Regions from separate parts of the Azospirillum sp. TSH20 genome, predicted to be linked through region 2. Evidence: riboswitches for the same ligand, from Rfam matches in the RefSeq annotation. Region 2 holds a riboswitch; each other region holds the start of a gene.
What was found. Region 2 has a riboswitch for thiamine pyrophosphate ahead of thiO (glycine oxidase ThiO). Riboswitches for the same ligand answer to the same signal wherever they lie in the genome.
Positions count from the first base shown of each region.

Region 1: linked by a shared signal. The riboswitch ahead of TSH20_RS01080 (ABC transporter substrate-binding protein) and the one ahead of thiO (glycine oxidase ThiO) in region 2 are both predicted to bind thiamine pyrophosphate.
Region 3: linked by a shared signal. The riboswitch ahead of TSH20_RS15860 (ABC transporter ATP-binding protein) and the one ahead of thiO (glycine oxidase ThiO) in region 2 are both predicted to bind thiamine pyrophosphate.
Region 4: linked by a shared signal. The riboswitch ahead of thiC (phosphomethylpyrimidine synthase ThiC) and the one ahead of thiO (glycine oxidase ThiO) in region 2 are both predicted to bind thiamine pyrophosphate.

Region 1 is NZ_LGQU01000002.1:37,155-44,295, forward strand. Features, by position in the region: gene deoC (deoxyribose-phosphate aldolase) at 1-137, opposite strand, end outside; gene TSH20_RS01050 (purine-nucleoside phosphorylase) at 134-967, opposite strand; gene cdd (cytidine deaminase) at 983-1,402, opposite strand; gene TSH20_RS01060 (ABC transporter permease) at 1,407-2,381, opposite strand; gene TSH20_RS01065 (ABC transporter permease) at 2,385-3,527, opposite strand; gene TSH20_RS01070 ((2Fe-2S) ferredoxin domain-containing protein) at 3,714-4,046, shown strand; gene TSH20_RS01075 (DMT family transporter) at 4,170-5,084, shown strand; TPP riboswitch at 5,118-5,233, shown strand; gene TSH20_RS01080 (ABC transporter substrate-binding protein) at 5,305-6,441, shown strand; gene TSH20_RS01085 (branched-chain amino acid ABC transporter permease) at 6,446-7,141, shown strand, end outside.
Region 2 is NZ_LGQU01000150.1:6,164-13,304, reverse strand. Features, by position in the region: tRNA gene TSH20_RS31805 (tRNA-Leu) at 47-131, shown strand; gene TSH20_RS31800 (phosphatase PAP2 family protein) at 224-937, opposite strand; gene TSH20_RS31795 (STAS domain-containing protein) at 1,094-1,396, opposite strand; gene mgtE (magnesium transporter) at 1,778-3,220, shown strand; TPP riboswitch at 3,307-3,406, shown strand; gene thiO (glycine oxidase ThiO) at 3,398-4,603, shown strand; gene thiS (sulfur carrier protein ThiS) at 4,600-4,806, shown strand; gene TSH20_RS31775 (thiazole synthase) at 4,990-5,790, shown strand; gene TSH20_RS31770 (PaaI family thioesterase) at 5,884-6,327, shown strand; gene TSH20_RS31765 (hypothetical protein) at 6,357-6,815, shown strand; gene TSH20_RS31760 (hypothetical protein) at 7,011-7,141, opposite strand, start outside.
Region 3 is NZ_LGQU01000054.1:5,188-12,328, forward strand. Features, by position in the region: gene TSH20_RS15840 (inositol monophosphatase family protein) at 1-464, shown strand, start outside; gene TSH20_RS15845 (universal stress protein) at 644-1,471, opposite strand; gene TSH20_RS15850 (ABC transporter substrate-binding protein) at 1,594-2,535, opposite strand; gene TSH20_RS15855 (ABC transporter permease) at 2,583-3,350, opposite strand; gene TSH20_RS15860 (ABC transporter ATP-binding protein) at 3,347-4,078, opposite strand; TPP riboswitch at 4,114-4,220, opposite strand; gene TSH20_RS15865 (acetoin utilization protein AcuC) at 4,323-5,495, shown strand; gene TSH20_RS15870 (hypothetical protein) at 5,659-6,261, shown strand; gene TSH20_RS15875 (hypothetical protein) at 6,258-6,812, shown strand; gene TSH20_RS15880 (hypothetical protein) at 6,888-7,141, opposite strand, start outside.
Region 4 is NZ_LGQU01000048.1:50,528-57,668, forward strand. Features, by position in the region: gene yidC (membrane protein insertase YidC) at 1-95, shown strand, start outside; gene yihA (ribosome biogenesis GTP-binding protein YihA/YsxC) at 207-890, shown strand; gene TSH20_RS13930 (cation:proton antiporter) at 903-2,192, shown strand; gene argB (acetylglutamate kinase) at 2,275-3,174, shown strand; gene TSH20_RS13940 (hypothetical protein) at 3,195-3,482, shown strand; gene TSH20_RS13945 (CorA family divalent cation transporter) at 3,538-4,524, shown strand; TPP riboswitch at 4,601-4,734, shown strand; gene thiC (phosphomethylpyrimidine synthase ThiC) at 4,854-6,593, shown strand; gene greB (transcription elongation factor GreB) at 6,628-7,141, opposite strand, start outside.

The DNA.
Region 1 (7,141 bases), on a different contig from region 2:
TGCACCACCCGGTCGCTGTCGTCGCCGTTCAGGCTGGTGAGGTCGAGCATGCCCACGGCACGGCGCGCCAGATCGGCGTCGGACGGGGCGTTGGCGCTGGCATCGAGCGCGCTTTGCAGGTCGGCAGACAGTTTCATGACCGGGACCCGTCCTTTTCATGCAGGCGTTCGAGAAAACCGACCAGCAGGCGCTCCAGGTCGGCGGCTGCCGCCGACGCGGCGGTCAGGGTCTGGTGGTGGTCGACCGGCCCGTCGCCGAGCCCGACCCCCAGGTTGGTGACGACGGCGCAGCCGACGACCCGCAGGCCGCAATGGCGGGCGATGATGCATTCCGGAACGGTGGACATGCCGACCGCGTCGGCACCCAGCAGCTTCATCATCCGCACCTCGGCCGGCGTCTCGAAGGATGGGCCGGGATAGGCGGCATAGACGCCCTCCGCCAGATCGATGGACAAGCCGGCCGCCACCTCCTTCAGGAGGCTGCGCAGAGCCGGATCCCAGGCGTCGGTCATGCTGGGGAAGCGCTCGCCGAAAGCCTCGTCGTTCGGGCCGGTCAGCGGGTTGGCGCCCAGCAGGTTCAGATGGTCGCTGATCGCCATCAGCCGGCCCGGCCCGACCTCCAGTCGGAGCGAGCCGACGGCGGCGGTCAGCACCAGCGTGTCGCAGCCGGCCAGTTTCAGCGCCCGCACTGCGGTCTTCAGCGCATCGAAGCCGTTGCCTTCATAGGCATGGACGCGGCCCTGCATGCAGGCGACCTCGACCCCGCCGAGCTGCCCAACGACCAGCCGTCCGGCATGGCCGGACACGCTGGGGATGGGGAAGCCGGCAATGTCGGTGTAGGGGATGACGACCGCGTCGGCGATGCGGTCGGCGATGCCGCCCAGGCCGGAACCCAGCACGATGCCGACCCGCGGCCGGTGGCCGGAGGCACGGTGAAGGATGTCCGCGGCGGCGCGGGCTGCCGTCATGTCGGGAAACTCCGCTCAGAAGGCTAAATTGGTGGGGCCGAACGATTCGGGCAACAGGATCTCCAGCGAAAAGGTCCGCCGCAGACCGGCCGGGTCGCAGATGTGGATCGGGGTTTCCGGCGTGGCGAATTCGCGGATGCGCTGGCGGCAGCCGCCGCAGGGTGTGCAGATTTCCTCCGCCCCCGCCTCGCCGCCCATGACGACGATGGCGCGGATGCGGCGGTCGCCGGCGGTGACCATGGCGCCGATGGCGCTCGATTCGGCGCACTGGCCTTGCGGGTAGGCGGCATTCTCCACATTGCAGCCGGCGAAGATGCGCCCCGATTCGCCGAGGATGGCGGCGCCGACCTTGAATTTGGAATAGGGGGCGTGGGCGTTCTCGCGCGCGGCACGGGCCGCTTCGATCATCCGGGACAGCTCCGCCGGGTCGGTCATGGCGTCAGCGCTCCTTGACATAGGGGATGCCGCTCGCCTTCGGGGCGATGGCCTTGCCGACGAAGCCGGCCAGCAGCAGGACGGTCAGCACATAGGGCAGCATCTGGATGAACTGCACCGGGATGACGCCGATGCCCGGCAGTTCCACCCCCTGCAGGCGCACCTGCACCGCGTCGGTGAAGGCGAAGAGCAGGCAGGCGAACAGGGTCGGTCCCGGCCGCCATTTGCCGAAGATCAGTGCCGCCAGCGCCAGATAGCCCTTGCCGGCGGTCATGTCGCGGACGAAGCCGGCGCCATGGCCGGTGGAGAGATACGAGCCGGCCATCCCCGTCAGCGCACCGGTCACCAGCAGCGCCTGATAGCGCAGCTTCGTCACCGACAGGCCGGCGGTGTCGACCGCCGCCGGATTCTCGCCCACCGCCCGCAGCCGCAGCCCGAAGCGTGAGCGGTAAAGCACCCATTGGGTGGCGATCACCAGGACCAGCGTCACCCAGATCAGCACGTTGTTGCCGTTCAGCAATTCGCGGTAGACCGGCCCCAGAACCGGCACGCCGGCCAGCGCGTCGACCCCCGGCAACTCCACCGCGGGAATGCGCGCCTGATTGGGCAGAAGCGGGGTCTGGCCGCCCTGCTGGAACCAGGCATAGGCCAACGTCGGCGCCAGCCCGGCGACCAGGATGTTGATCGCCATGCCCGACACCACCTGATTGCCGTTGTGGGTGATGCAGGCGAAACCATGGACCAGCGCCAGCGCCACTCCGGCGGCGATGCCGGCCAGCAGCCCCAGCCAGGGGTTCAGCGTCGTCGACGCGACGGCGGCGGAGAAGAAGGCGCCGGCCAGCATCTTGCCTTCCAGCCCGATGTCGACCACGCCCGACCGCTCGCAATACATGCCGGCGAAAGCGGCCAGCACCAGCGGCGTCGCCACCCGGATGGTGGCGCCCAGCAGCTGCAAGGTCAGGAGAAGCGCGTCCTCCATCGCTCAGCCCCTCCCCGTATCGGCGGTGGCGGTGGTGCCGCGGCGGCGGAACAGTGCCTCCACCTGTGGCTTGAACAGGTTCTCCATCGCGCCGGCAAACAGGATGACCAGACCCTGGATGACCATCACCAGCTCGCGGTTGATCGTGGGGTAGTCGAAGGACAGCTGGCCGCCGCCCTGCGCCAGAACCCCGAACAGCAAGGCGGCCAGAATGATCCCGACCGGGTGGTTGCGCCCCATCAGCGCCACGGCGATGCCGACGAAGCCGACGCCGCCGGTGAAGTTCAGGATCACCCGGTGCTGCACGCCCAGGATCTCGTTCACGCCGACGAAGCCGGCCAGCGCACCGGAGAGCAGCATGGCAATGATGATGTTCCGCGAAGGCGAGATGCCGGCATAAACCGCCGCCCGCTCATTCCGGCCCACCGTGCGCAGCTCGTAGCCCCAGCGGGTCCGGCGCAGGAAGATGTGGAACAGCAAGCAGCAGGCCAGCGCCCACAGGAAGGACAGGTTCAGCGGCGAGGCCGGGATGGTGATGCCGAACCAGCCCAGCGCCCGGTCCATCGACGGCAGCCAGACGCCGGGATCGAACTCGCGGGTTTCCGGCGACTGGCTGCCGGGGCGGATCAGCACGTCCACCAGCAGCCAGGTCATGATCGACGCGGCGATGAAGTTGAACATGATCGTCGTGATGACGATGTGGCTGCCGCGCTTGGCCTGCAGCCAGGCTGGGATGAAGGCCCAGGCGGCGCCGAACAGGGCGGACGCCAATACCGCCAGCAGCGCCACCACCGGCCAGGGCCAGCCGGTCAGCGCCAGCGCCACCAGCCCGGCGCCGAGCCCGCCGAGATAGGCCTGCCCCTCGCCGCCGATGTTGAACAGCCCGCAATGGAAGGCGATGGCGACCGCCAGCCCGGTGAAGATGTAGTCGGTGGTGTAATAAAGGGTGTAGCCGATGGCCTCCGGGTAGCCCAGAGCCTCCGACAGCAGCAGCGACAGCACGTCGACCGGATTCTCGCCGATCACCAGGATCACCAGCCCCGACAGCACGAAGGCCGCGACGAGGTTGAGAACCGGAAGCAGCGCATACCCGACCCAGCCCGGCACGGCGCCCGGCTGGCCCTTCCCCGATCCGCTCAGCAGCACCGGCGTCTCCTGGATTGCCCCTTGCCGCGGATTCTTAACCGCCAATGCTCTGCCGACCAAGCATTTCATCGCGCCGGAATCACTGCGGCTGCCGTGGGTTAGAAGGATTTCAAAAACTCTTGCCGCAGCGCAGCAATCTGGCATGCTTCTAAACCATAGGAATTTTATGGTTATGGAGCATGCCCGATGCCGTTCGACATTCCTCAGACCTTTCGCCACCACGTCTTTTGCTGCGCCCAGCAGCGCCCGCCCGGCCATCCGCGCGGCAGCTGTGCCGCCAAGGGCGCCCACCCGCTGTGGCAGCGGCTCGACCAGAAAATCCAGGCGAAGGGTCTGGCCGATGTCGGCATGGCGATAACGGGCTGCCTCGGCTTCTGCTCCGCCGGGCCGCTGATGGTGGTCTATCCGGAGGGCATCTGGTACCGGCCGGAAACGGTGGAGGACATCGACGAGATCGTCGAGTCGCATCTGGTGAGCGATGCACCGGTGGAGCGGCTGGTGATGGTGCTGACAAGGTGAGGCATCGCCAGCCATCACTTCCAAAACCCCACGCCTACCAGACCTGCGGTTGCGGCATTGGGACGCAGAAGCGTTTGCCCATAATGTGGGCAACCTCCGCCATTGCCCTTCCGAACCAACTCCATGACCGACGCCGAGACCGCCGACCTGCTGCCAGCCGAGGCCGATTCGGTCCCCTATGCCGTCGGCTGCTTCCTGGGTGCGATCCTGCTGTTCGCGGCGATGGACACGCTCATCAAGTTCCTGACCGCCGATTACCCGGTGCCGCAGCTGATGTTCGTGCGCTCGCTGGTCGCCTTCCTGCTGGTGGGCGGCTACACGCTGTGGCGCGGCGGCGGAATCGCGGCGATGCGGACGCGACGGCCCTGGGGACATGTCTGGCGGGCCTTCGCCGGGCTGATCTCGATGGGATGCTTCTTCTATGCGTTCCGCGAACTGCCGCTGGCCGACGTCTATGTGCTGAGCTTCGCCGGTCCGCTGTTCATCACCGCATTGTCTGCCCCGCTGCTGGGGGAGCCCGTTGGCTGGCGCCGTTGGGCGGCGGTGGTGATCGGGTTCGGCGGCGTCGTGGTGATGGCGCAGCCGTCGGCCGGGGCGCCGCTGGTGCCGGTGCTGGTCGGGCTTTGCGCCGCGCTGTTCTATGCGCTGGCGGCGCTGGCCGTGCGCGGCCTGTCGCGGACGGAGACCAGCGCGTCCATCGTGCTCTATCTGCTGCTGACGACGACGGTGGTCAGTGGGGCGCTGGCGGTGCCGGTGTGGACGGCGCCGACCGGTTTCGCGCTGGGGCTGATGGCGCTGGTCGGCGCGATCGGCGCCGGCGCGCAGGTGCTGCTGACCCAGGCCTTCCGTCGCGCGCCGCCGGCGGTGGTGGCGCCCTTCGAATATACCGGCATGGTCTGGGCCAGCCTGTTCGGCTGGCTGGTGTTTGGCGATTTGCCGACCGCGCCGGTGATCGCCGGCGCCATGGTCATCATCGGCAGCGGGCTCTACATCCTGCATCGTGAAACGCTGGTGGCGCGTCGCCGGCTGGGTTCTTGACAGGATGGGGCCGGCGGCGACACTCTCGCCGCCTGTTCACGGCTGGGGTGCCCCTGCCTTTCGCCGGATCGGCGGATGCGGGGGCTGAGACAACACCCATCGAACCTGATCCGGGTCATGCCGGCGAAGGGAGCCGACCGGAACCCGACGGATCAGCCGCAAACGCCCCGTCCCCTCCGCGTCGCTCCGGTTGCCGGCGCGAGTTGAGGAGTTTTCGGTCATGCGGCGCGCACTTCCCCTTCTGATCGGCCTGCTGGCGGCCACCTCCTGCCTGTCTCCGGCGGCGCGGGCCGACGACACGCTGTCCTTCCCGGTGCTGGTTCCGCTGACCGGATTCCTGTCGCTGGAGGGCACCAGCCAGCGGAACGGCGCGGTCCTGGCGCTGAAGCAGACGCCGGCCGGCGTCGCCATCGTGTCGGAAGTCGTCGACACCGGCACGTCGCCCGAGGCGGCGGTGACGGCGCTGGAGCGGGCGGCCGGCAGTGGAACCGTCGGGGCGGTCGCCGCCAGCATGCTCGGCACCCAGATGCTGGCGATGCTGCCGCTGGCGCAGGAGTTGAAGCTGCCGCTGGTCACCGTGTCGGGCACCGCGTCGATCACCGAGCAGGGCAACCCCTGGGTCTTCCGCTTCTTCCCCGGCGACGCCGTGACCAAGTCCGCCCACGCCCGCTATGTGGTGGAGGAATTGGGCAAGCGGCAGCCGGCGATCATCTACCAGACCACCGCCTATGGGCAGAGCGGCAAGACCCATCTCGACGCCGCCTTCAAGGCGCTGGGCGTGACCCCGGTGTTCGAGGAGGGGGTGGACCCGGCGGCCAAGGACCTGCTGCCGGTGCTGACCAAGGCGTTGGCCGCCAAGCCGGACGTGCTGGTGCTGCATCTGCATTCCGGCCCGACGGCGCTGCTGCTGCGGCAGGCGGCATCCAGCGGCGTGACCCTGCCGATCGTCGCCGGTTCCGCCATGCATCAGCCGAGCACCGCGGCCCTGCTGGAACCGGCGGAGTTGAAGGGCGTCTGCGCCGAAACCGCGGCCTCGCCGATTTCCGGCGATACGCCGGAGGTCAAGGCCTTCACCGACGCCTACCGGACCGCCTTCGGCAAGGAGCCGGACGCCTTCGCGCTCGGCCAGTATGACGGCATGACGATGGTGCTGGAGGCGGTGAAGGCCGGCGCCCGGACGCCGGACGCGATCCGAAAAGCATTGTCGGCGGAGACCTTCAAGGGACTCGCCATGACCTACAAGTCCGACGGCAAGGGCAACATGGCCCATTCCGCCGTCATCGTCTGCTATGACGGGACCAGCCGCGTGCCGAAGCTGGTGAAGCGGTACGACGACCCGACGCTCGCGGCGAAGTGAGCGGATGGCGGCGTTTCAACTGCTGGTCAACGGGGTGGCGCTGGGGGCGGCTTACGCCCTGGTGGCGCTTGGCTTCGTGCTGGTGCTGAACGCCACCTCGGCGGTGAATTTCGCCCAGGGCGACCTCGTGATGGCCGGCGGGCTGCTGGCGGTGGCGCTGGCGCCGCTGATCCCGTTGCCGGGCATCGTCCTGCTGCCGGTGGTGCTGGTGCTGATGGCGGCGCTGGGTCTGCTGCTGGCCCTGGCCGCCTATCTGCCGCTGCGCCGCCGGCCGCCGGTTTCGGTCTTCATCAGCACCATCGCGGTCGGCATCATCCTGCAGAACGGGGCCGCCATCCTGTTTGGGCCGGAGCCGCGCGCCGCACCGCCGCTGTTCGGGGACGAAACGCTGCACATCGCCGGGCTGGCGGTGCCGGAGCAGTCGCTCGCCATCGTCGCGGTGGCGGCCCTGCTGATCGGGGTGCAGCAATGGGTTTTTGCCCGCACGCAGTTGGGCCGCCGGCTGCGGGCGACGGCGCAGGATCCGGAGATGGCGCGCGCCTGCGGAGTGCCGGTCACCGCCATGATCCTGGTGACCTTCGCCATCGGCGCGGCCTGCGCCGGGGCGGCGGGGCTGCTGCTGGCCAACCGATATTTCGTCACGCCGACCTCGGGTGGAGATCTGATCCTGAAGGCCTACATTGCGGTGACGGTGGGGGGC
Region 2 (7,141 bases):
CACCCGATGAGGCGCGCGAGCGAGCGTCGGGGACTACCAGCCTGATGCGGTCGTGGCGGAATTGGTAGACGCGCAGCGTTGAGGTCGCTGTGGGGCAACCCGTGGAAGTTCGAGTCTTCTCGACCGCACCACTCTCCCATGCAGATGGGACCATCCCGGGGATACGGGAACACCGAAAAGCCCGCAGGTCGCAAGACCGAGCGGGCTTTTTCGTATCCGGGCCTCACCCCGCCAGCGCGTGCAGCAGCTTGGACGCTCCCCCGGCGGCGCGGCGGACATCCTCGAACAGTACCATCATCTCGTAGATCACCAGGAAGGCGGCGCCGTAGAACCAGGGGCGCCAGCGTTCCTCCACCCAGGCGACCAGACGGTGGATGCCGCCCATCGGCAGCAGCCGGGCGACGGCAAAGGCGCTGAGCATGCCGATCAGGGCGCCGCCGGTGACGTCGCCCGGATAATGCAGGCCCAGATAGACCCGCGGCAGCGCGATCACCAGCGCCGCCCATAGGCAGGCCAGCAACCCCCACAGGCGCGAAGCGCGGAGGAAGGTGGCGGCCAGCGCGAAGCCCAGCGCGGCGTTGTCGCTGGGGAAGGAACTCCAGTTCTTCAGGGCGTCGCGGCTCTGGCCGATCGGCGGGACGAAGGAGAGGCCGACATCGTGCAGCGGGCGCGGCCGGGCCGGCATCACCGCCTGGATCAGGATGGACGCCGCCACCGCCAGCACCACCGCGGTGATGGCGTCCACCACCAGCCGGCGCCCGGCCTCCGTCTCCTCCCGGCGGAACCACAGCCACCACAGGGCGGCGCTGAACAGCCCCAGCTTGATCAGATAGATGTTGGCGATCCCGCGCACCGCCATGTCCAACGCCGCGCTGTGGCCCGCGAACTGGTTCAGCCACAGCAGCAGCGACTGGTCGAGACGATGCAGGTACTCCACAGGCGCTCCAAAGGTGGGGGGTACGGGAGCGGCCAGTGTTGCGATTTTATGACAGGGTGGGTCAACGGCGCATCGGAAGGCGCCGTCCGGGACCGGGGCGAGCGGTTCGGGGTGCCACCCTCCCCGATTTTGGGCCGTGCGGAAGGCGTGGCCGGGTCAGCGGAACTCGATGTAGCGGTCCAGCGTGGCGCGGCGCAGCGCGCGGACGATGTGCGGGGCGGCACCGCTGGCGACGATGTGACCACCGGCCTCGCGGCAGCGGTTCGCCAGGATGAACATCATCCCGATGGCGGCGGAATCGATGAAGGTGACGAAGCGCAGATCGATCGGGACCACCGGGCTGGCCGCGAAGTCCCAGTCGCGCAACATGTCGTGAAAGCGGGTGCCGTCCTCGTAGGTGCAGCGGCCGGACAGCAGGATGCCGTCGCGACCGCCGACGGTGGTGAAGGCATACTCCATCGGTGCTTTCGGTCCCCCTCCCCATCCCGCGCCGCCGTGGATGCGGCGCGAGACGCATGGGAACATGAAGGGTCGCGGCGGTGCAAGGATATGGTGGCAAATGCGGCCAATGCCGCCGTGCCTGCCGGTTTCCGCCGAACCGGGCTGGACAAACCGGGGTGGCGCCTCTATGTCGGGGGCGCTTCCGCCGTCACCGGTCCCGTCCCTTGACGGACGGCTCCCGGCACCGGCCGGAAGGCTTCCACAACCCGCAAACCCCGAACGCCGGCCCCAAGCGCCATCGGCCCCGTCCGATGTCGCGGAGCCGTCCCGTCGTTACCATGCCGCCGGCCACCCGGCTCAGGCATGCGGGGGATGCATCGTCGAAGGGAGGGTGCCGGCATGCACACCGATCCCCACACGCCGGATCTGCGGCCGGACGGCGCTGCCCACGCCCACGCCCAAGCCCGCCCGCATGCGGGTCCCGAGGCGGACGACGAACGTCCCTACGGCGTCGAGCCGGAGTTCGTGGAAGAGATCGTCGGCCTGCTGCGCGCCCGTGAACGCGAGGCCGTGCTGGCGCGGCTGGACGGGCTGCATGCCGCCGACATCGCCGACCTGATCGAACAGGCGGAGCCGGCCGAACGCGCCGACCTGATCGACCTGCTTCCCGCCGCGCTGGACGGCGAGGTGCTGTCCTACCTGAACCCCGATCTCCGCGAAGCGCTGATCGAACGGTTCGAGCCGCAGGAGCTGGCCGCCGCCGTCGCCGACCTCGACACCGACGACGCGGTGGAACTGATCGAGGATCTGGACGCCGAGACGCGCGCGCAGATCCTGGCGAACCTGCCCGACGCCGAACGCGCCCTGGTGCAGGAGAACCTGACCTACGACGAGGACAGCGCCGGCCGCATGATGCAGCGAGAGCTGGTCGCGGTGCCGGAATTCTGGACGGTCGGCAAGACCATCGACTTCGTGCGTGCGGCGACCGACACGCTGCCGGAGGATTTCTACGACATCTTCATCGTCGACCCGATGCACCGGGTGGTGGGGGCGGTGCCGCTGTCGCGCCTGCTGCGCCAGCGCCGTGCCGTGCGCATCGCCGATCTGGTGACCGGCGAGGTCGACTCCATCCCCGCCACCATGGAACGGGCGGAGGTGGCGAACCTGTTCCGCCAATATGCGCTGGTCTCCGCGCCGGTGGTCGATGCCGCCGGCCGGCTGATCGGCGTCATCACCGTCGACGACGTCGTCCGCATCATCGACGAGGAGGCGGAGGACGATCTGCGCAAGCTGAGCGGGTCGGGCGACACCGGCGTGTTCAGCGGCATCGCCGACATTGCCCGCAGCCGTGTCGGCTGGCTGACCATCAACCTCGCCACCGCCTTCCTGGCGTCCGGCGTCATCTCGCTGTTCGAGGGCACCATCGAGCAGATCGTGGCGCTGGCGGTGCTGATGCCGATCGTCGCCTCGATGGGCGGCAATGCCGGCACCCAGACGCTGACCGTCGTCGTCCGCGCGCTGGCGACGCACGACCTGTCGTCGGCCAATGCGCTGCGCGTGGTGGGCAAGGAACTGCTGGTCGGGTTGATCAACGGCGGCATCTTCGCGGTGATGGTCGGTGCGATCGCGCTGGTCTGGTACGGCCCGCTGATCGGCATCGTCATCGGGCTCGCCATGATCATCAATCTGGTCGTGGCGGGGCTGAGCGGTGCGCTGATCCCGCTGGGGCTGGAGAAGCTCGGCGTCGATCCGGCGGTGTCGAGCGCGGTGTTCCTGACGACGGTGACGGACGTCGTCGGCTTCCTGGCCTTCCTGGGACTGGCGTCGGTGTTTTTGTTGTAGGGGGCTCTTGATATGGGGGCGGCGGCCTCGCCGGCGGGAAGAACCGATTCCGCTTGTGGGGCCAGCGAAACATTGGCATAAGGCAAGCCATAGGCCTGGGGTGCCGTGCGGTGGTCGCGCGGCTGAGAACACACCCATCGAACCTGTCTGGGTAATTCCAGCGAAGGGAGCCGCCGCATGATCCATGCGCCAAAGTCATCTCCATTTTCGGCACATCCATCTTCCGTCTCCGGAATCCGTCCGTCCGCTGCCGGTCCATCCGTCGCCATCATCGGTGCCGGCTGCATCGGTCTCGCCATCGCCTGGAGGCTGGCGTCGGCCGGCTGCCGCGTCGATCTGTTCGAGCGGGGAGAGGCCGGGCGCGGCGCCACCCATGCCGCCGGCGGCATGCTGGCCGCCTGCGTCGAAACCGAACCGGGCGAGGAGGGGCTGCTGCCGCTGACCCGCGCCTCGCAGGCGCTGTGGCCGGACTTCGCCCGCGATCTTGAAGCCGCGAGCGGCATGGCGGTCGATCTGCGCAGCGAAGGCACCATGGTCATCGCGCTCAACGCTGACGATGCCGCCAAGGTCCGTTTCCTGCACGGTTTCCAGCGCGACCTGGGCCTGCCGGTGGAGTGGCTGAGCGGGGCCGAGGTGCGGCGGCGCGAACCCTTCCTGCAACCGGGCGTCGCCGGTGCCCTGTTCTGTGCCGGCGACCATCAGGTCGACAACCGCAAGGTCGCGGCCGCCCTGCGCCGCGCCGCTCTGGCCGCCGGTGCCCGCCTGCACGAACAGTGCGGCGAGGTGGCGCTGGCGGTGGAGGGCGGTCGCGCCGTGGGTGTGCGGGTTGCTGCAACATTGCACCGGGCCGACCGGGTGGTTCTGGCTGCCGGGGCATGGTCGGCCGGAGTGCCGGGACTGCCGCCCGCCGCCATGCCGCCGGTGCGGCCGGTGAAAGGGCAGATGGTCTGCCTGCGGATGGACCAGCGACTGCCGCTGCTGCGCCATGTGGTGTGGACGCCCGGCACCTACCTGATCCCGCGGCTGGACGGCCGGCTGCTGATCGGCGCGACGACGGAGGAGCGCGGCTTCGATGACCGTCTGACCGCCGGCGGGCAGTTCGCCCTGCTGGAGGGGGCATGGCGGGCGCTGCCCGGCATCGCCGAACTGCCGATCGAGGAGGCCTGGGTTGGGTTCCGCCCCGGCAGCCGCGACGATGCGCCGATCCTGGGCGACAGCGGCATTCCCGGCCTGATCCACGCCACCGGCCACCACCGCAACGGCATCCTGCTGACTCCGGTGACCGCCGACGGCATCGCCCGGCTGGTGCTGACCGGCGAGACCGACCCGCTGCTGCGCCCCTTCGCCGCCGACCGCTTCGTTGCGGCGGGAGCGGCGGCATGAGCGCCATCCGCATCAATGGCCGCGAAGAGCCGCTTTCCGCCGCGTCGCTGGCCGAGCTTCTGGCTGGTCGCGGCATCGCCGAGGGTGCGCAGGGGGTCGCCGTCGCGCTGAACGGCGCCGTCGTCCCCCGCCGCCGCTGGCCCGAAACCCGGCTCCAGCCCGGCGACAGCCTGGAAATCGTCCGCCCGATCCAAGGCGGCTGACCTTCCTACACCTCCCTCTCCCGCCCCGGGAGAGGGAAGGGGCCCAAGCGCAGCTTGGGAAGGGTGAGGGGTGGGGCAAGGATCAAAATCCAAGTTCGGACATCCCCTCACCCTCCCCACGCCTTCGGCGCGGGTCCCCTCCCTCTCCCGGGGCGGGAGAGGGCCTTCTAAAAGGCACTCCCCATGTCCCAATCCGACATCCTCACCATTGCTGGGCGCAACCTCGGGTCGCGCCTCTTCCTAGGCACCGCCGGCTATCCGAATCAGCAGGTGATGCTCGACGCGCTGGCGGCCAGCGGCAGCGAGCTGGTCACGCTGGCGATCCGGCGCATCAGCCTGGACGGCTATTCGGAAAGCCTCGTCGACGTGCTGGCCCGTGCCACTGCCGGGCGGCCGACCGGCCCGGTCGGGCTGCTGCCCAACACCGCCGGCTGCATGACCGCCAAGGAAGCCGTTCTGACCGCCCAGCTGTCGCGCGAGGCGCTCGATACGCCCTGGATCAAGCTGGAGGTCATCGGCGACCGCGAACTGCTCTATCCCGATGTGGAGGAACTGCTGCGCGCGACGGAGGAACTGGTCAATGACGGCTTCGTCGTGCTGCCTTATTGCAACGACGACCCCGTGACCTGCCGCAAGCTGGCCGATCTCGGCGCGGCGGCGGTGATGCCGCTGGGCGCCTTCATCGGCTCGGGCATGGGCATCCGCAACCCGCACGCCATCGAGACGATCTGCGCCCGCAGCCCCGTGCCGGTGGTGCTGGACGCCGGCATCGGCACCGCATCCGACGCCGCTCTGGCGATGGAGCTGGGCTGCGCCGCCGTGCTGCTGAACACGGCGGTGTCGAAGGCGCGCGATCCGGTGCGAATGGCGGCGGCGATGCGCGACGCGGTCAGCGCCGGCCGCGCCGCTTATCTGGCCGGCCGCATGCCGATGCGCGCCCATGCCGAACCGTCCAGCCCGCAGATGGGCCTGATCGGCAGCTGAGATCGGCAGCTGACCTATGGGGATACGGGCTTGATCCGGCGGGGCGGCTGTCGCAGGCTGTCCCGCGACGTCCCCTTGCCGGAGTGCTTCGCCTTGGCCGACACCTTCGTTCCCCGCGACCCCGACTGGAAGGCGCGCTGTCTCGCCTCCTTCGAACAGCAGCCGATCTGCCGGACTCTCGGCATCGAGTTGACGGCGGTCGAGCCGGGATTCTGCGAGATGCGGCTGCCGTTCCGCCCCGAGCTGACGCAGCAGCACGGCTTCTTCCATGCCGGCATGGTCAGCACGCTGGCCGACAATGCCGGCGGCTATGCCGCCTACAGCCTGATGCCGGCGGGCGCCGAAGTTCTGGCGGTGGAGTTCAAGATCAACCTGATGGCGCCGGCCAAGGGCGACGTCATGATCGCCCGCGCCCGTGTGGTGAAGCCGGGGCGCACCCTGACGATCACCCAGGTCGAGGTGTCGATGCTGGACGGCGGCGCGGAGAAGGATTGCGCCCTGATGCAGCAGACCGCCATCTGTATGTTGCCGAAGTGACGGTTCAACCGGTTCGAAAGGGTTCTCCGATGCTCTCTGCACGCCTGCTACCTGCCGCCCTTCTGCTGGCCGGCGGTTTCGCCGTACTGGCCGCCGCCCCGGCGGAGGCCAAGGATCCGCCATCCTGCGCCGCCATCTCCTTCCGCGCTCTGCCCGGCGGCGCGCCGGACGGCGAACAGGATGCCGGTCTCTACAAGTCGCGCTTCGGCAAGATCGAGGTGAAGGCCGACGTCAAGGGCGGGCAGGCGACCAACTATTATATGGTGCTGAACGGCAAGAAGGTGGACGGCCCGGCCACCCCGCCGAAGATGTCGGACGCCTGCCTGAAGTCCAAGCACGTCAAGCTGCCCTTCGCCAAGCAGCCGCAGGGCACCTGCACCGGCAGCCGCTTCCGCGTCGTCGTCGACCGCTCCAGCGGCAAGCCGGTCGCCGCCTTCTTCGGCCTGCAGGGCGAGGATTGGGCCTATTGCAGCGCGACGACGCTGTAGGAGTTAGACCCCCACCGAACCTCCCCCGCTCTCAGCGGACCCACGGTCCGCCTGCCGAGTCAGCACAAAGCGAAGCTTTGTGCGAGAGCTGGGCGGGGGAGGGACTGCCGCCACTCTCCCGCATCAGCACTTGTTCCCTCCCCCGCCCAGCGGGGGAGGGTTAGGGTGGGGGCATCGTCAGCCGACACCCCCCCCTCAGATCGCCAAAGCCTTCACCCGCTCGCGCAGCGTCTGCCGCGCCGCTTCCGCCTCGTTGCGGGCGGTGCCCAAGTCCCGCGCCAGCGCGTCCAGGCGGTTCTCCGCCTCCGCCATCTTGGCAAGCGTCC
Region 3 (7,141 bases), on a different contig from region 2:
TTGCCTGGAAGGGCGAGACGGTTGCCGGCTGGATCCACGATCCGGTCGATGGCCGGATGGCGACGGCGGTAAAGGGGCAGGGCACCCGGCTGAACGGCAGCCGCGTCCATGTCGCGCCGGCCGTGCCGTTGCCGCAGATGGTCGGCGCGCTGTCCACGCGGTTCTGCGCGGAGGAGATGGGGCGGCAGTTGGAGGAGCGCAGCGCCGGGCTGGGCGAGCGCGCCTGCCTGTCGAGCGCCGCGCAGGAGTATCTGCGGCTGCTGGATGGGCGGGCGCATTACTCGCTCTATCACCGGCTGATGCCGTGGGATCATGCGGCCGGCGTGCTGATGCATGCGGAGGCCGGCGGCTATTCGGCGCTGATCGACGGCACGCCCTATCGGCCTGGGCTGCTCAATGGGAGCATCCTGCTGGCGCCCGACCGCGACAGCTGGCAGGCGCTGCACGGGCAGCTTTTTGGGTGAGTAGATTGGGTAGGGAGGTGCTGATTGCCCCCTCCCTAACCCTCCCCCGCTTTGCGGGAGAGGGAACTCCGCCTATCCTTTGCAGTGCGTCAGGCTGACAAGCATTCAATCCCCTCTCCTTCGAAGAGGGGGAGGGATAGGGAGGGGGCATCCGCTGCAACCATCCTCCCCGCAACACCTCAATGCGTCAGCAGTGCCGGCAAGGTCAGCCCATCCAGCACCGTGCGGGTCGCGCCGCCCAGCACCAGTTCGCGCAGACGGGAATGGCCATAGGCGCCCATCACCAGCAGGTCGGCGCCCTGGTCGCCGCAGCAGGACAGGATCATGTCGCCGACCTCGCCACCCGACGCGATGACCGACTGCGGGCGGGCGGCGATGCCGTGGCGGTGCAGCCAGTCGACCAGATCGGCGGCATCGTTGCTGTGCTGGCCCGGCGGCTCGACCGACAGGACGGTGACGGAATCCGCCGCTTCCAGGAAAGGCATGGCGGCGCGGACGGCGCGGGCCGATTCCGGGCTGTTCTTCCAGGCGACCAGCACATGGCGGCCGATCGGGGCCGCGGCCGGCTGCTTCGGCGGCAGAACCAGCACCGGGGTGGGGGTCTCCAGCGGCAGGCGGTCGGGAATGTGGTGCAGCGACACCCGTTCGCCGGCCCGCACCGCGGCCGACTGCGCCACCACGACCAGATCGGCGTAGGACGCCCGCTCCGCCAGCAGTTCGACGTGATCGCCCTCTTCGATCGTCCAGTCGAAGGACAGGCCGTCGAGCGCCTGACGCACCTCCCGCTCGATGCGTTCGGCATTCTCGTGGGCGATGGCGGTGGCCTCCGCCATGTAGCCATAGGAGGCGGCGCGGCCGGTGGCGCCCGCCGGCATCGACACCGGGGTGGCGATGTAGAGAGCCTGGATATGGGCGGAGAAGCGCTTGGCCAGGGCAGCGGCCACCGCCAGACGGCTGGCGTAGGCGTCGTCGTTGGCCATGTGCAGCAGGATGGTCTTGATCGGCATGCCCTCGCGTCTCCCAATCTTATGCTTTGGCCCGCCATCGGCTCGACAGTCGGCCGGCGGAGCGCTTTCCTGTCAGATAACGCTCCGCCGGGGCGAATGGCAATGTCTGCAAGCGGACGGTGCTACTTCACCACCACCGCATAGTGGTCGAGCGGCGCCACCGCCTTGATCAGGCCGCGCGCCTTCAGGAACTCGGCGAAGCGGGTGTAGCGCTCGGCATCCAGCGCCGCCGGGCTGTGGGAGAAGCGCGGCAGGGTGTCGGCCCAGGCGCGGCGGTTCAGCTCGTCGTTCAGCTCCGGCCGGCCCTTGACGAAGGCGGCCTGCGACTCCTCCGGATGGTTCAGAATGTAGAGCGTCGCCCGTTCCACCGCCGCCAGGAAGCGCTTGAAGCGCGGGTCGTTCGCCTTGTCCTTGTGGGCGACCAGGACCAGCTCGTCATAGGGAGGGACACCCTCCTCCTCCGGGTAGAAGGCGCGGCCGGGATGCTTCTCGATCTCCATCTGGTTCAGTTCGAAATTGCGGAAGGCGCCGATCACGGCATCGACCTGTCCCGACAGCAGCGACGGCGAGAGCGAGAAGTTGACGTTCACCAGCTCGACGTCCTTCAGGCTCAGCCCCTGCTTCTCCAGCATGGCGCCGAGCAGGGCGTCCTCGAAGCCGGCGATTGAGTAGCCGACCTTGCGGCCCTTCAGGTCCTTCAGCGTCTTCACCGGCCCGTCGCGCAGCACAACGACGGAGTTCAGCGGCGTCGACACCAGCGTGCCGATGCGGACCAGCGGCAGCCCCTCGTCCACCTGCAGGATCAGCTGCGGCTGGTAGGAGACGGCGATGTCGGTGCCGCCGGCGGCGACCAGCTTCGGCGGATCGTTGGGGTCGGCCGGGGCGGTCAGCGTCACATCGAGCCCGGCATCCTTGAAGAAGCCCTTCTCCTGCGCCACCACCAGCGGGGCATGGTCGGGATTGACGAACCAGTCCAGCATCACGGACAGCTTGTCCTGGGCCAGGGCCGGAAGCGAGGTCATCAGGCTGGCGACCATCAGGCCGGCGCCAATTAGGTGTTTCATCGGCAGGTGCTTCATCGGGTGTCTCTCCCCCTTCGAGGGTTGGCGGCTTAAGGGTTGGCGTCGTCGGCAGGTTGGGTATCGGGTTGCCAGGGCAGCGCGCGGCGGGCCAGCGCATCGACGGCGGCGTACAGCGTCACCGCGAACAGCCCCAGCACCAGCACGGCGGCGAACAGAAGGTCGATCTGCATGCGGGCGTTGGCGTGCAGCATGAGGTAGCCGAGGCCGGAGGACGACCCCACCCATTCGCCGATCACCGCGCCGATCGGCGCCACCGCGGCGGCGACACGCACGCCGGACCAGAAGGCGGGCAGGGCGGCCGGCAGGCGGATGCTCCACAGGATGGCGGCGGGGGAGGCTCCCATGGTGCGGGCAAGGTCGAGCCAGCCGGGATCGGTGCGCCGCAGCCCGTCGAACAGCGCGGTCGTCACCGGGAAATAGATGACCAGCACCGCCATGGCGATTTTGGAGGCCATGCCGTAGCCCAGCCACAGGACCAGCAGCGGCGCCAGGGCGAAGACCGGAATCGCCTGACTGACCAGCAGCAGCGGCATCAGCCAGCGCCGCGCGGTGCGGAAGCGCGCCAGCAGAAGGGCACTGACACCGCCCAGCGCCACGCCGGCCACCAGCCCGATCAGGATCTCCGACAGGGTGGTCAGGCCGTGGGTCAGCAACAGGGGCGCCTGCCTCTGCATCGCGTCGGCCACCGCCAGTGGGCTGGGCAGCAGGTAACGCGGCAGGCCGGTGGCCCAGACCAGCGCCTGCCAGCCGGCGACCAGCACCAGCAGGGTGACCAGGGCGCGCAGCAGCGCCTTCATTCCGCCAGCCTCCGCAGCAGCTCGGCCTGATGGGCCAGCAGGCCAGGATCGTCGACACGGCGCGGCACCGGGCCCGACGGCTCCAGCGCCGGCCCCATCACGGCGGGACGGCCGGTCATCACATGCAGGCGGTCGCCGATGCGCAGCGCCTCCAGCGGGTCGTGGGTGACCATCAGGACGGTGCGGCCGGCCAATGTCTCCGCCGCCGTCTCCTGCAGCCGCAGCCGGGTGATGGCGTCAAGCGCGGAGAAGGGCTCGTCCATCAGGACCAGTGGCTTGTCCTCCATCAGCGTGCGGGCCAGCGCCACCCGCTGCCGTTGCCCGCCGGACAGGGCGGCGGGGCGGTCGCGTTCCCGCCCCGCCAGACCGACGCGGTCCAGCAATACGCGGGCCTGCTCCACCCGCGCCGGGCCGGGCCGGCGATGGCGCAGCCGGTCGCCGAGCAGGACATTGTCGAGGACGGTCAGCCAGGGCAGCAGAAGGTCCTGCTGCGCCATGTAGGCGATGCGGCCGGCCAGCGGCTCTCCATCGCCGGTAACGACTTGCGTCGGCGGTTCCGGTTCGGCGAGCCCGGCAAGAATGCGCAGCAGGGTGGTCTTGCCGACGCCGCTCGGTCCCAGCAGGCAGGTGGTCCGGCCGGCCGGCAGCTCCAGCGTCAGGTCGGAGAACAGCAGCGTGCCGCCATAGGTCAGCCGGGCGCGCGAGATCGTCACCGAAAGCGGCGTCATCGCAAGCATGTCGTTCTGGCGGAAAAGGAGTGGGTGCGGTCCCGCATCACTGATCCCTACGCCGGCATGAACCGGATCAGGTTCCAGGGGTCGTCCCGCAACAGGACCTCTCAGCCGCCCATCGGCTCCCCCCAGTGAAGGCGGCGACTATAGGCGCGGACGATCCGCGACCGCAAGCATTGCCGGATCGGAGTTCCGGCCCGTGGAAGCCGGTAGGTGGATGCCGGCCAGTGGAAGCGGGCGCTTGACCGGAGCGTGGCCGCGCCTAGTTTCTGGCGGGCATCATGGAGTGCCAGCCCTGACCACGCCCTTTCGCACCCCGCTGTTCATCGGCGGCGAGATCTATCGCGGCTCGACCTATGGGCCGAAACATCCGCTGGCGATCCCGCGCGTCTCGACCGCCATCGACCTCAGCCGCGCCATGGGCTGGCTGCCGGACGAGGTCTATCTCGACACCCATGTGGCGAGCGAACGGGAACTGGCACGCTTCCATACCGCCGATTACATCGCGGCGCTGAAGCGGGCGGAAGCGGAACAGCGGGTGGATGAAGCCACCGCCGCCCGCCACAATCTCGGCAAGCTGGAGAACCCGATCTTCGCCGAGATGTACCGGCGGCCCGCCCACAGCAGCGGATCGGCGCTGCAGGCAGCCCGGATCCTGGGCGACCGGCCGGCCGGTCTGGTGTATGCGCCGGCGGCGGGGACCCACCATGCGCGGCGCGACCGGGCCAGCGGCTTCTGCTATTTCAACGCGCCGGTGCTGGGCATCCTGGAACTGCTGGACCATGGGCTGGAGAGGGTGCTCTACGTCGATCTGGACGCCCACCATGGCGATGGGGTGGAGGAGGCCTTCGTCGACGACGATCGGGTTCTGACGATCTCCATCCACGAGGATGGTCGCTGGCCCTACACCGGCAAGGCGGAGGATCGCGCTGGCGGCATGGCCCGCAACCTGCCGGTGCCGCCGGGCTTCAACGACAGCGAGATGGAGCATGTGATGGAGGCGGCGGTGCTGCCGCTGGCCCGTGCCTTCCGTCCGCAGGCAATGGTGATCCAGACCGGCGCCGACGCGCTGGCCGAAGACCCGCTGAGCCGGCTGGAGCTGTCCAACCGCGCGCTGTGGGATGCGGTGGCGGCCCTGCTGCCGCTGGCGCCGCGGGTGCTGGTGGTGGGCGGCGGCGGCTATAACCCCTGGTCGGTCGGGCGCTGCTGGGCAGGGATCTGGGCGGTGATGAACGGCATCGACCCCGCGATCAAGCCGACGGCGGAGGCGGAGGCGGTGTTGCGCGCCCTGACCTGGAGCCGCGCCGCCGGCCGCAATCCGCCGGAACACTGGTTCACCACGCTGGGCGACGAACGCCGGCCGGGCCCGGTGCGCGACACGGTGAAACGGGTGGCGGAGATGGCGCTGTCCTGAACCGCAGCAAATCGTTTCATTTGGGTCGAATTTCGAACCAAGCCGTGACGATTCGTTGACGGACCTGGATTGTTCGGTGATCCTCATTCCACTGCGCCGGTGCAGCTTCCGCGTCGGATGATCCGGCCTTGGGCCGGGCTTTGGTAGGAGAACGGGCGGGCGGATGTCGAACACGACCCTGTTCCTGATCGCCATCGTCATCATCATGCTGGCCGCTGTCCCGGTCGCCATGATGCTGAAGGATTTCCTGCCGAACATCATGGAAAAGAGCAGCGGTCTGGAGCAGATCGAGAACCGCGTCTATGTGCTGCATGCGGAATCGCAGGAGCTTCAGAACCGGGTCAACCAGCTGGTTCAGCGCCGCAACAGCCAGTCATCCGACCGCAACCGGCTGGAAAGCGACATCCGCAAGGCGGAAAAGCAGATCCGCGAGCTGGCCGAGCAGCCGCCGATGTTCGTGCATGAGGTCGGTGACCCGCAGGCCGGCCTGATGAAGTTCGTCGCCACCGTCACCCAGGAAAAGGCGTCGGCCGCCGCAAGGGCCGCCGGCGACCGCGGGCCCGTGAACCCGATCTGGCGCTGCGCCAACGTGGCGGAGGTCTGGGCCTCCAGTTTCGACGAGGCGAAGCAGATGTGCGACGTCGCCTTCCCCTTCAAGCTGGGGTTCCAGAAGACCTTCATGCGGGGGGACGCGAGGACCGGCGGCAAGGGGGGCGTGCCGGTGCCGCCCGCCACCGCTCGCGCCAAGGCCGGTGCCGCGACATGATGATCAACTTCATCATCGTCCTGGCGATCGTCGCGATCGGCGCCTGGCTCGGCAATGTGCTGATGACCGTGGAACAGCGGGTGTCGCAGGCGCGCCAGCGCGTGCGCGGCGTGCGCAACAGGCTGGACAAGCTGGACGCCACCATCCACCGCCTGCACCGCGAGGAGGAAAACCTCCATGCCGAGATCGAGGAGCTGACGCGGGACATCGTGGAACTGCGCAAGAAGCAGGTCGAGGTGCAGCAGCGACTGACCGAAGCGCAGTCAAAGCGCCGCCCGCAGATCCTGGTGCTGACCGACCGGCGCAATCCCGGCGACAAGGAATGGCTGGTGACCGTGGTGAACCAGCAGATCGGCGAGATCGACGCCACCCACCCGCTGGCGGTTGAATGGGCACGCGGGCGCAATTATCTGGTGTGGGCGGAATCAGACCGCGAGGCGGCCGAACGCGCCAACCGCCGGTTCAGCGCACGTCCCGGCTATCAGGTGCGGTCGGTGGCACCGGTCAAGGAAGACCTCTACAGCCCCAGTGCCGCCCGCAGCGCGGCGTAGAGACGGAAAAGCCCTTCTCCCTGGGTGGGAGAAGGGCTTCCGGAAACAAGAACAACCTGACCTGTCGGGCCAGCCTCAGCGCGCCTTGGCGGTGGCCGGGGTCTGGCGGAAGGCGTCGTGCAGGTAGGGCGACAGCGCCTGACGCATGTTGCGCAGCCATTCGTGGATGATGATCAGCGAGCGGGAGGCGACCGGCGGGGTCATGCCCAGCTTCACCAGATCCTCGCGGGTCATCGTCGCAACCTGATCCAGCCGGTGGCCGGTCAGGCGCGCCCAGGCCGGAGCGGTGCAGGGCTGCATGGAGATGACCTGCAGGCCCTCGCGCTCCA
Region 4 (7,141 bases), on a different contig from region 2:
TCCCGGCCGGTCTGGTGATCTACTGGGCCTGGAACAACACGCTGTCGGTCCTGCAGCAGTGGACCATCATGAAGCGCATGGGCGTGAAGGTCTGATCGGCCCGATCCCTCCTCTGCCCAATGTCTGAGACGTACCGCCGGCAAAGACCCTTGACGGGCCTCTGCCGGCGGTATGTTTTTTAGCCGATCCCAACGAGAGCGCCCGCCATGACCACCCCCGACACGTCGACCCCCGACACCCCCAGCATCGTTTCCGGCTTCGACGAGGCCGCGCTGGAGGCCGGGCGGCTGCTGTTCGCCAAGGAGTGCGACTTCGTCTGGGGCGCCAACGCGCTGAATCAGCTGCCGGAGGCCGACCTGCCGGAGGTCGCGTTCGCCGGCCGGTCGAATGTCGGCAAGTCGAGCCTCGTCAACGCGCTGACCGGGCGCAAGACGCTGGCCCGCACCTCCAACACGCCGGGCCGGACGCAGCAGCTCAACTTCTTCAACCTTGGCGACCGGCTGAAGCTGGTGGACATGCCCGGCTACGGCTATGCCAAGGAATCGAAGGAGAAGGTGGAGGCGTGGAACGACATGGTCCGCCGGTTCCTGCGCGGCCGCGTCACCTTGCGCCGGGCGCTCGTGCTGATCGATTCGCGTCATGGGCTGAAGCCCAACGATCATGAGATCATGGAGATGCTGGACCGCACGGCGGTGCCCTACGTCGTCGTACTGACCAAGGCGGACAAGGTGAAGGCCGCCGATCTGGACAGGATCCGCCGCGACACCCAGGCGGGGCTGAAGAAGCACCCGGCAGCCTTCCCCGACATCCATGTCACCAGTTCGGAGAAGGGCACCGGCATCGCCGAGCTGCGCGCCAGCCTCGCGGCGCTCGCCCTGGCCGCCGAATAAGGGCCGGCGGCGGTGGGTGGCATTTCCCCCGCGCTGCTGTTCCTGATGCAGGCCCTGCTGCTGATCGCCGGGCCGTTTCTGCTGTGGCGGCTCGGCGGCGGGCGCCACATCGCCCCGATGGTGGTCATCCAGATCCTGTTCGGGGTGGCGCTGGGGCCGTCGCTGCTCGGCCGGCTGGCGCCGGATTTGTGGGGCGTTCTGTTCGCGCCGACGGCACTGGCGCCGCTGTCCGGTCTGGCCCTGATGGCCGTCGTTTTCTTTGCCTTCCTCACCGGCCTGCATCTCGATCCCGCCGAGTTCCGCGGGCGGGGAGGGGCCTTCGCCACCGTGGCGCTGTCCAGCATGCTGGTGCCGACCCTGTTGGGCGGCGCCTTGGGCTGGTGGCTGGCCGGCGCCTTTCCCGGCATGACCGGACCGCATGCGACTCCCGGCCTGTTCGCCGCCGGCTTCGGCATCTGCGTCGGCGTCACCGCTCTGCCGGTGCTGGGGGCCATCCTGCGCGAGATGGATTTGCTCGGCGACCGGGTCGGGCGTCTGGCGCTGGGCTATGCCGCGGTGAACGACGCGCTGCTTTGGCTGCTGATCACCGCGGTTCTGGCATGGTCCACGGCCGATGGCGGCGGCGATCCCTGGGCGGTCGCGAAAGTCGGGCTGCTTGGCTTCGCCTATGTCGGGGCGACGGTCCTGGTCGTGCGCCCGCTGCTGGACCGTCTGCTGGAGCGGGTGGCGCCGGATGGGCGGATGGGCGATACCGCGGTGGTGGTGACCTGTGCGGCGCTGCTGGCTTCGGCGGCGGTGACCGAACTGATCGGACTGCATTACATCCTGGGCGCCTTCATCGCAGGCAGCGCCATGCCGCGCCGCTATGCGGCCGCCATCCTCGACCGGCTGGAGCATTTCGCCACGCTGATCCTGCTGCCCTTCTTCTTCACGCTGACCGGGTTGAAGGTGAATTTGACGCTGGACGACCCGGCGCAATGGACGGTCTTTGCGCTCGCCAGCCTCGCCACGTTCGCCGGTAAGATGGCCGGCACCACGCTGCCCGCCCGCTGGACCGGCGAGTCCTGGCCGGACGCGCTCAGGCTCGGCACGCTGATGCCGTGCAAGGGGCTGATGGAGGTGATCGTGCTGACCGTTCTGTTGGAGGCCGGCGTACTGTCCGGTCCCTGTTTCTCTGCGATGGTGCTGATGGCGGTGGCGGTCACCGCGCTGACGCAGCCGATGACGCGGCTGGCCGGATTGTGGCGTCCGGCCGGCTGTACCGCGGCGGCGACCGCGGGAGGCAGGCGTGGGGGTATGTGACCGTTAAATTGCCCCCTAGGCAACCGGCCGGCCTTTCCGTTAAAGAGACCCGACACTCCATCCCGACAAAGGGCATCCTCCCGTGCAGACTCCCACCCGTGACGAGTGGCTCGCCAAGGCCCGTACCCTGTCCGAAGCGCTGCCCTACATGCGCCGTTATGCCGGGAGCACCTTCGTCATCAAGTACGGCGGCCACGCCATGGGCGACGCCGGTCTGGCGGAGCTGTTCGCGCGCGATATCGTGCTGCTGAAGCAGGTCGGCATCAACCCGGTGGTCGTCCACGGCGGTGGGCCGCAGATCGGCCAGATGCTGGAGCGGCTGAAGATCAAGTCCAGCTTCATCGACGGCCTGCGCGTCACCGACAAGGAGACGGTCGAGGTGGTCGAGATGGTGCTGGCCGGCTCCATCAACAAGCAGATCGTCGCCGCCATCAACAGCGCCGGCGGCCGCGCCGTCGGCCTGTCGGGCAAGGACAGCAACCTGATCACCGCCCGCCGGCTGGAGCGCGTGCAACGCGATCCCGACAGCAACATCGAACGGGTGCTGGACCTGGGATTCGTCGGTGAACCCTACAAGGTGAACCCGGAGATTCTGCAGGCCCTCGCCAAGTCGGACATCATCCCGGTGATCGCGCCGGTCGGCTTCGACGTGAACGGCGACACCTACAACATCAACGCCGACACGGCGGCCGGTGCGGTCGCGGCGGCGGTGAAGGCGGCGCGCTTCTTCCTGCTGACCGACGTCGCCGGCGTGCTCGACAAGGAAAAGAAGCTGATCGAGAAGATGTCGCTGGCGGATGCCCACAAGGCCATCGCCGACGGCACCGCCTCGGGCGGCATGATCCCGAAGATCGAGACCTGCATCGGCGCGGTGGAGCAGGGCGTCGACGCCGCTGTTATCCTGGATGGCCGCGTGCCGCATGCGCTGCTGCTCGAGATCTTCACCGAGGGCGGCGCCGGCACCCTGATCGGCAAGGCCTGACGCCGGAATAAGGGGGACTGATGTCCGACCTGCGCAAGGATTTGCTCCGCCAGATGAAGGCCATCCGCGAGAAGATGGACCCGAAGCTGGTGGAGCGCGCCAAGCTGGCGGCGTTGGGCAAGGTTCCCTACGACAGCGACGCGGCGAAGGAGGCGGTCGGCCATTTCCTGGACGCCAAGCGGGACGGCGGCGCCTTCCGGCGCAAGCTGGAACAGGCATTGAAGGCCGAGGGTGCGGCGCTGGACCTCGACAATGGGGAGAAGGTGCCGCCACCCGTTAAGCCGCGACGCGGCGGTCGGCTGACGTAAATTGCCCTCTCCCGGGGCGGGAGAGGGGCGGATTACCGACGCAAGGAGCACAGCCTTGCTGCATGTCTTCGTCAATGACGGCGGTCTGCTGCGTTGGGTCAGGGAGGCTGCCGCGGAGGAGGCGGCGCCATTGCCCGACTCCGCCGTGTGGCTCGACCTCATCAATCCGACGTCCGAAGAGTTGGCGCGGGCGGAGGCGCTGATCGGAACGGGCCTGCCCACCCGCGAGCAGATGGCGGAGATCGAGGAGTCGAGCCGTCTCCGCGTGACCGGCGGCGCCTTGACCATGACCGTCACCGCGCTGGTCTGGGCCGACACCGACGAGCCGCGCATCGCCACCGTCAGCTTTGTGCTGGCCGGGCGGCGGCTGGTGACCATCCACGACATCGATCCGCAGGCGCTGCTGGCCTTTCGCCGCCGCGCCACCCATGGCGAGATCTCGGCCGCCCGTGGCGAATTGGTTCTGGCGGCGCTGGTGGATGGGATGATCGACCGCACCTCCGTCGTGCTGCGGCGGACCGGGGTGGAGTTGGATGCGCTGAACCGCCGCTATTTCCGCGGGCGCAAGCTGCGCTCCCGCGGCGAGACGCTGGACGATGCCCAGACGCTGAAGCGCATCGGCCATGCCGGCCATCTGATCGGCAAGGCGCGGGTCAGTCTGGCCAGCCTTACCCGCATGACCGACTTTCTGGCGCGCGGCGACGGCTGGCATTCGGGCAAGGCGACGCGGCGCTGGGCCAAGACCACCCTGCAGGACCTGCGCGGGCTCGACCAGTATGCCCGTTTCCTGGCCGGCAAGGTCGCGCTGGCGCTGGATACAGCGTTGGGACAGATCAATGTCGAGCAGAACGAGATCGTCAAGATCGTGTCGGTGCTGACCGTCCTGCTCTATCCGCCGACCCTGGTCGCCAGCATCGGCGGCATGAACTTCACCGACATGCCCGGCAGCCATTCGCCCTTCGGCTATGCCAGCGCCTTGGGGCTGATGCTGCTGTCGGCCTTGCTGCCGATGGTCTATGTGCGGTCGAAGCGCTGGATGTAGCGCATTTCCACAATATGGCAGACGGATCGTCCGCGGCGCTTTCCTTTTGACAGGCGCGTCCGTCGTCGGCAGGATGGGCGCATTCCAGGGGGGTCCCGACAGGGGGCTGAGATACCAACGGCCGGACGGCGCCAAGCGTCGCCGGCAGCGTGGTGACCCTTCGAACCTGATCCGGGTCATACCGGCGAAGGGAGGGACCTCGTGACGGGCCGACCACGCCCCCGTCCGGCCGCATCGCCCCCGCTATGCCGGGGAACGGCCTGCACGAAGATACCGCACCTCCGTCCGCAGTCCCGGGTTTGTCCGCCCAACTCCGACGGAGAAACCCAATGCCTAAGGACTTCAACGAGAACGCCATCCGCATCTCGACCGGCCCGCTGCCGTCGTCGCGGAAAATACATGTGTCCGGCACGCGCTTTCCCGACCTGCGCGTCGCCCTGCGCGAGATCGCGCTGTCGGGCGGCGAGCCGCCCCTGACCGTTTATGACGCCTCCGGCCCTTACACCGACGAGTCGGTTGCCATCGACGTGCGGGCCGGGTTGGCCAAGCACCGCCGCGACTGGATCCTGGCGCGTGGCGACGTTGAGACCACCGACAGCGGCGTGCTGCGCGCCAAGGGCGGCGGGGCAGTGACCCAGATGGCCTACGCCCGCGCCGGCATCGTCACCGCGGAGATGGAATACATCGCCGTCCGCGAGAATCTGGGCCGCGCCGCAGCGCTGGAGGCCGCCAGTGGATCGGGGCGCGACGGCGAGGATTTTGGTGCCGAGATCCCTGACTTCATCACCCCGGAATTCGTCCGGGACGAGGTGGCGCGCGGGCGGGCGATCATCCCGTCCAACGTCAACCACCCCGAGTCGGAGCCGATGATCATCGGCCGCAACTTCCTGACCAAAATCAACGCCAACATCGGCAATTCCGCCGTGACCTCCTCGATCGAGGAGGAGGTTGAGAAGATGGTCTGGTCGATCCGCTGGGGCGCCGACACCGTGATGGACCTGTCCACCGGCGCCGACATCCACCAGACCCGTGAGTGGATCCTGCGCAACTCCCCGGTCCCCATCGGCACCGTGCCGATCTATCAGGCGCTGGAGAAGGTGAATGGCAAGGCCGAGAATCTGACCTGGGAGCTGTTCCGCGACACGCTGATCGAACAGGCGGAGCAGGGCGTCGATTACTTCACCATCCATGCCGGCCTGCGGCTGGCCCACATCCCGCTGACCGCGAAGCGGGTGACCGGCATCGTCTCGCGCGGCGGCTCGATCATCGCCAAATGGTGCCTGGCGCATCACCGCGAGAATTTCCTCTACGACCATTTCGCCGACATTGTCGAAATCTGCCGCGCCTATGACGTGGCGCTGTCGATGGGTGACGGCCTGCGGCCGGGCAGTCAGGCCGACGCCAACGATGCCGCCCAGTTCGCCGAGCTGGAAACCCTGGGCGAGCTGACCAAGATCGCCTGGGCGCGCGACGTGCAGGTGATGATCGAGGGGCCGGGCCATGTGCCGATGCACAAGATCAAGCACAATGTGGAGAAGCAACTGGCACTGTGCGGCGAGGCGCCCTTCTACACGCTCGGGCCGTTGGTGACCGACATCGCGCCGGGCTACGACCACATCACCAGCGCCATCGGTGCGGCGATGATTGGCTGGTTCGGCACGGCGATGCTCTGCTACGTCACGCCGAAGGAGCATCTGGGCCTGCCCGACCGCGACGACGTGAAGGCCGGCGTCATCGCCTACAAGATCGCCGCCCATGCCGCCGACCTCGCCAAGGGCCACCCGGCGGCGCGGCTGCGCGACGACGCCATGTCGCGTGCCCGCTTCTCCTTCCGCTGGCGTGACCAGTTCGCCCTGTCGCTCGATCCCGACACGGCGATGGCCTACCACGACGAGACCCTGCCGGCGGAGGGCGCCAAGACCGCGCATTTCTGTTCGATGTGCGGACCGAAATTCTGTTCGATGAAGATCACGCAGGAAATCCGCGACGCCGCAGAGTCCGGCATGGCCGAGATGTCGCAGAAGTTCCGCGAGTCGGGCGGGGAGATCTATCAGCCGGCGGCGGAGTGAGGGAGGGGGAGGGGGCAGGTTACTGCCCCCTCCGTCATCCCGCGTACCTGATCTCCAGCACCTCGACCTGCTCCATCCCCGCTGGCGTACGGACGTCGACCAGATCGCCTTCCCGCGCTTTCAGCAGGGCGCGGGCGATGGGGGAGATCCAGCTGACATGGCCGCGGTCGGGGTCGACTTCGTCGGCGCCGACGATGGTGATGGTGTTCTCCGACCCGTCCTCGCGGGCATAGGTGACGGTGGCGCCGAAGAAGACCTGTTCGCGGTTCTTCTGGTCCTGCGGATTGACCACCACCGCCGATTCCAGCCGCTTGTTCAGGAAGCGGATGCGGCGGTCGATCTCGCGCAGGCGCTTCTTGCCATAGAGATAGTCGCCATTCTCAGACCGGTCGCCGTTGCCGGCGGCCCAGGACACCACCTCCACCACCTTCGGCCGCTCCACCCGCAGCAGGTGGCGCAACTCCTCCTGCATGCGTTGGAAGCCGGGCGGGGTCATGTAGTTCTTGAAGCCCTGCGGCAGCGGTGCCGGATCGTCGAGTTCGTCGTCG